DNA from 2 places in the Martelella sp. UBA3392 genome. Region 2 is predicted to be linked to the other one. Evidence: predicted binding sites of a transcription regulator. Region 2 holds the regulator's gene; the other holds the start of a gene.
The links. Region 2 encodes PhoB, which activates phosphate uptake and scavenging genes when phosphate is short. Its sites were predicted from a motif close to TGTCATNNANCTGTCAT; they were not measured.
Positions count from the first base shown of each region.

Region 1: the regulator PhoB is predicted to act here: its motif matches at 1,393-1,409, upstream of B4E36_RS22935 (NAD-glutamate dehydrogenase).

Region 1 is NZ_DEPM01000294.1:12,766-15,895, reverse strand. It holds gene B4E36_RS22945 (carbonic anhydrase) at 1-264, opposite strand, end outside; gene pdxY (pyridoxal kinase) at 405-1,274, opposite strand; gene B4E36_RS22935 (NAD-glutamate dehydrogenase) at 1,499-3,130, shown strand, end outside.
Region 2 is NZ_DEPM01000245.1:20,175-23,304, reverse strand. It holds gene B4E36_RS19585 (NAD(P)/FAD-dependent oxidoreductase) at 19-1,623, shown strand; gene phoB (phosphate regulon transcriptional regulator PhoB) at 1,729-2,412, opposite strand; gene phoU (phosphate signaling complex protein PhoU) at 2,435-3,130, opposite strand, start outside.

The DNA of each region.
Region 1 (3,130 bases), on a different contig from region 2:
GAGGGCGGCGGAGGTGCCGTGATACTGGCCGTCCGGCTCATAGGGCGGCACCATGTTGGCGACATTGCGCACCACGAACAGCTCGCCCGGGCTCGCATCGAAAATCGTCTCGGGCGCGGCCCTGGAATCACAGCAGGCAATGAACAATGTCTGGGGTTTCTGCCCTTCCTCGGCGAGTTGGCGATAGCGGGCGCTTTCTTCGACATAGCGTCCGGACATGAAGTTCTTGTAGCCATCGAGAAGGGATTTGGGGAAAGAGTCCATCAGTCTGCCGTCCTTCTTCCAAAGCATTTCCGGAGGAAACCGGATCACCGGAAATGCTCTATCTATTGTTTTTAAGCGCGTCCGGACGGAAAACCGGTATCCACTTTTCCTGAACGCGCTCTCAGTGCCGTGTTGGTTCTTCAGCTTCTTTTACGTCGCCGGGACGGATGCATCAATTGACGAAGGCCAACTTTTGCGAATGGCGCCCGCAGACTTTGCGCATCCTTTTCCGGCATCAACTCGTCAGCGCCTTCGCGCACCGCGCGCGTCAGGGTTTCAAATACGGAAGCGGTCGATTTTTCAAGCGCCTCTGCCGACGGCTTGCCGGCGAGCCTTGCGGCCAGAAACAGCGCGGAAAACAGGTCGCCGAGCCCGTTCGGCGGGTTGTCGACGCGCTGATGCTCGGCAAGCAGCGCCTGTCTGCGATCGACGAACAGCGCCGCCACGCCCTGCTTCAGCATCGAATGCGCCGAGGTGACCACGACTTCCGCGGGCCCGAGCGCAAGCGCGGCATCGATCGTCGCCGTATTGTCGTCAAGTGTGCGTCCCGCAAGCCATGAGAGTTCGAATCGGTTGGGGGTCGCGATATCGGCGAGCGGCAGAAGCCGGTCGCGGATCGCGATCGCGGTCTCGTCCCCGACATAGAGCCCGCCCTCATCGCCGATCACGGGATCGCAGAGATAGATGAGATCGGGATTTTCGGCGCGCAGGCCTTGGACCAGCTCTGCGATCGCTTCGGCCTGGCCGGCATTCGCGAGATAGCCGCTGATGACGGCGCGAACCTCGCCGCGCCAGCGGCTCTCGCCGAGTTCGCGCAGCGCCGTCGCGAAAGCCTCGCCTTCAAATTGCAGCCGCGTGGCCCGCCCGTGTCCCGGATGCCAGGGCAGCACGATGGTTGGTACGGACCATGTGTTGTAACCAAGCGTTTCCAGTGCAAAGACGATGGCGCGGTTGCCAATCTTGCCGCGCATGACGTAGCTTGAAATCGCGATAACGGCGCCATCAGGCATTTCGAATGTCATATTGGGCCCTGTTGGTGCCTGGGGTGAATGCAACCCCAACGATAAAACGGCGAAATTGTTTTGCCATTCGCCTCAATTACGCTCTAAATCGCCTATTGGAGCAAGCTGTCAAGCGCCTGTCATGGCCGCGGCGTTTAACGATATCCGAATGGCGCGAAAAATCGCCCAAAATGGCGGCTTGGTCCGCTGACATAAAATAAGCTGGAGGAAACATGGACACCAAAGCCGACCAGAAGCGCAGGTCCCTGATGCAGCAGGCCGAGCGCCTCGCCAGGGAAAGCAACAAGGCTTACATCAATCCGGCTTTCATGTTCGACCATGCAAGTCCCGAGGATCTGGAGCGTTACACACCCGAAGCGATCGCGGCCGCGGCATACCATGCGGCCGATGAGATCGCGGCCTATGACGGCGGCGACGCGCGGGTCACGATCGACGCGGTCGAAGGCATCGCGCCGGAGGGCATCGCAACCGACGTGATCACGGTCACCGACCGCAACATGCCGTTCATCTATGACTCGGTGATGGCGGAGATCGCGGAATTCACCAATGATTTCATGCTGGCTGTGCATCCGATCCTGGTCGTGACGCCGGGACAGGCGCCGGTGGCGTTTTCATCCGATGTCGAGCATGCCGAAGACGACCGCATCAGCCATGTCCAGGTCCATGTCCGGCAACTGGCCCCGGAAACGCGCGCGCGGCTGAAGGCGCAGCTCGAATATATCCTGAACCATGTTCGTCTCGCGGTCGCCGGCTGGCCGGAAATGCTCGCCAAGCTCGAAACCGCGATGCAGGAGATGAAAACCCGCGCGCCGGCCGCACTCGCGGATGCGCGGGAGGAGGCGCTTGCCTTTCTCGCCTGGCTGCGCGATGGCAACTTTACCTTCCTCGGCATGCGCGAGCTTGTCTATCTCAAGGATGCGGACGGCGCGCGGGTCGAGCATGTGCCGGACGCGGCGACCGGCATCCTCTCCGATCCGGAAATGCGGGTGCTGCGGCGTGGCCCCAATCCGGTGGTCTCCACGCCGGAGATCATCGGCTTTCTCGAAAGCCCGAAACTGCTTCTGGTGACCAAGGCCAACACCACCTCCACGGTCCATCGCCGCGCCTATATGGATTATATCGGCGTCAAGCGTTTCGGCGAAAACGGCGAGGTGGTTGGCGAACTCCGGATCGTCGGCCTGTTCACCTTCACCGCCTACACCCAGTCGGCGGTGCGCATTCCGCTCTTGCGCGCCAAGATCGCGGACGTCACGCGCCGCTTCGGTTACGAACCGAAGAGCCATGCGGGCCGGATGCTGCAGAACATTCTGGAATCCTATCCGCGCGATGAACTGTTCCAGGCTCCGGTGCCGCTGCTTGCCGATTTCTGCGAGCAGATCATGGCGATTGCCGATCGGCCGCGCATCCGGGTGCTGAGCCGGATCGACAATTTCGATCGTTTCGTCTCGGCGCTCGTCTATGTGCCGCGCAACCTTTACGATTCGCGCCTGCGCGAGAAGATCGGCGATTACCTGGCCAGCGTCTACAAGGGCCGGGTTTCCGCCTATTATCCGTCGTTTCCCGAAGGGCGTTCGGCGCGGGTGCATTTCATCATCGGCCGGCGCAGCCTGGACAAGACGCCGGATGTGCCGCAGTCCGAACTCGAAGCCGAGGTGACGCGGCTTGCCGCCGACTGGACGGAACGGTTCAAGGAGCTGACCGGTCCCGGCGCGCCGGAGATCGAGGCCAATGACGCCTACCACGAGGCCTTCTCCCCGGATGACGCCTATGCCGATCTCCGGCTGATCGGGTCTGCGGCGAAAGAGGGCATGCGCATCGATTTCTACCGCGACCGGCATGAGGAT
Region 2 (3,130 bases):
AGAATGGGAGGTTTCACAATGAACGCGGTATCGCACAAACAGCTTGAGCTCGATGTCGCCATCATCGGCGCGGGCGTCGGCGGGCTCTACGCGCTGCACAAGACGCGCAACGTGCTCGGCATGAAGGCCGAAGCCTTCGACGATGCCGGCGGCGTCGGCGGCACATGGTACTGGAACCGCTATCCGGGCTGCCGGGTCGATACCGAATCGACCGTCTACACCTATTCCTTCGACCTCGACATGTTCCAGAACTGGGAATGGTCGGAGCGCTATGCCAAGCAGCCTGAAGTACTGAACTATCTGAACGCGGTCGCCGACAAGCACGCCCTGAAGCGCTCGATCCATTTCAACACCCGCATCGCCAGCGCCGAATGGAAAGAGGACGAGGGCCGCTGGCTCCTGACCACCACGGGCGGCGATACCGTGAAGGCAAAATATGTGATCGAGGCCGTGGGGCTTCTCTCCTCCTCCTATGCCCCGCAGTTTCCCGACCAGGACAAGTTCAAGGGCGAGGTGCTACTCGCCTCGAAATGGCCGGACACCGCGCCCGACCTTGAGGGCAAGCGCGTCGGCGTGGTCGGAACCGGCTCGACCGGCATCCAGATCATCACCGCGCTCGCCGACAAGGTCGGCCATCTGCATGTGCTGCAGCGCACCGCGCAATGGGTGGTGCCGCTCGGCATCGGCCCCTTCCCGGCCGAGACGCGCGAGAAGATCAAGGCCGATCCGCACGGCTTCCGCGACTGGGCGCTGAGCACGGCGGCGGTTTTCGGCTTTGACGAAAGCACCGTTTCCGCGCTTGAGGTCGACAATGAAGAGCGCAAACGCGTCTACGAAAAGGCCTGGAAAAAAGGCAATGGCTTCAGCTTCCTGCTCGAAACCTTCTCCGATATTCCGGTGACCGCCGAGGCCAACAAGACGGCGACAGACTTCATCAAGTCGAAGATCGACGCCATCGTCACCGACCCCGAAGTCGCCCGCAAACTGACCCCACGCGACTACTATGCCAAGCGTCCGCTGGCCGCCGATAATTATTACGAGACCTATAATCGCGACAATGTCACCCTCCACGACGTCAAGGCGGAGCCGATCGAGCGCTACACCGAAAACGGGCTGATCGTCGGCGGCAAGGAACTGGAGCTCGACGTGGTGATCATGGCCACCGGCTTCGACGCAATGACCGGCAACTATCTGAAGATCGACACGATCGGGCGCAACGGCGTGCGGCTGAAGGATGCCTGGAAGAACGGTCCGCGCGCCTATGCCGGCATGACGATCGCCGATTTCCCGAACCTTCTGATGGTATTCGGACCCTTCAGCCCGTTCACCAGCCAGCCGCTGGTGCATGAATGGCAGGTCGACTTCCTGTGCGACCTGATCGAGAAGGCCGAACAAGGCAACGGCATCATCGAGACCACGAGAGAGGCCCAGGACGACTGGGTGCGGGTGTGCCAGGAAGGCATGGCCGGCACGCTGTTCGAAGTGACGGACAGCTGGATCAACGGCGCCAACATTCCCGGCAAGCCCCGCACATCGATGTGGTACATGGGCGGCATGGGCAATTACATGACCGAAATGAACGCCATCCGCGACGACAATTACCGCGGTTTCGAAGTCCGCTGATCCCGGTCGCCGAAAACACGGGATCGCCCGGACTTCGGTACAATGGACGCTCCGGCGCACAATCTCCGCCCTCAAGGGTGGAGATTGGCGGTGCTATGCGGCCCCTTACACCTCCATCGAATAGCCGGCACCACGCACGGTGCGGATCACGTCGGGCATTTGCGAGAAGTTGAGGGCCTTGCGCAGCCGTCCGACATGGACGTCGACGGTACGTTCGTCGACATAGATGTCATGGCCCCACACACCGTCGAGAAGCTGGGAGCGGGAGAACACCCTTCCGGGCGAGGTCATCAGGAATTCGAGCAGCCGGAACTCGGTCGGGCCGAGGCGGACTTCCTTGGCCTTGCGGTGAACGCGGTGGGTCTCGCGGTCAAGCTCGATATCGCCGCATTTGAGCACGCTGGAAAGCACTTCCGGCCGCGCCCGCCGCAGGATCGCCCTGACGCGGGCCATCAGTTCCGGCGTCGAGAACGGCTTGACGACATAATCGTCGGCGCCGATCGCAAGACCGCGCACCCGCTCGCTTTCCTCGCCACGCGCCGTCAGCATGATGATCGGCAGGCGTTCGGTCTCCGGCCGCATCCGCAGCCTGCGGCAAAGCTCGATGCCGGAAACGCCCGGCAACATCCAGTCGAGCAGCAGGAGGTCCGGCACCCGCTCCTGCAGCCTGAGTTCGGCCTCGTCGCCGCGCGCGATCGTCTCGACCTCGTAGCCTTCCGATTCAAGGTTGTAGCGCAGCAGGACGCTCAGCGCTTCTTCATCTTCGACAACTGCAATCTTCGGAACCATCTCGTGCCTCTGTCAAATGGTTTCAGGACTTGCTCTCGCCGGAGCCGACCGAGGGCGACATGTCGTCCTTCGGGCGTTCTCCCTGCGGCTGGGAGCCGGTGGCGATGTAGTAGATCATTTCCGCAATATTGGTGGCGTGATCGCCGATGCGCTCGATGTTCTTGGCGCAGAACAGAAGATGCGTGCAGGTGGTAATGTTGCGCGGATCTTCCATCATGTAGGTCAGAAGCTCGCGGAACAGCGAGGTGTAGATCGCGTCGATCTCCTCGTCGCGCTCGCGGATCGAATTGGCCTTGTCGGCCTGGCGCGAGGTGTAGGCGTCGAGCACTTCCTTGAGCTGCAGCAGCGCCAGTTCCGACAGGTGCTCGATGCCGTGGGCGAGCTTGCGCGGAACCCCGGTGCCCTGCACCGAGATCACCCGCTTGGCGGTGTTCTTGGCCATGTCGCCAACGCGCTCGAGGTCGGCGGCGATGCGGATCGCGCCCATGATCTCGCGCAGGTCCGCCGCCACCGGCTGGCGCCGCGCGATGGTGACGATCGCCTTTTCGCCGACCTCGCGCTCGGCCTCGTCCAGCGCCAGATCCTCGGCGATCACCTTTTCGGCGAGTTCGGTATCGGTGTTGACCAGCGCCACGACGGATTGCGAGACCATCTCTTCCGCCATGCCGCCCATTTCGGAAATCCGGCGCTGGAGATATTTCAGCTCCTCGTCGAAGGC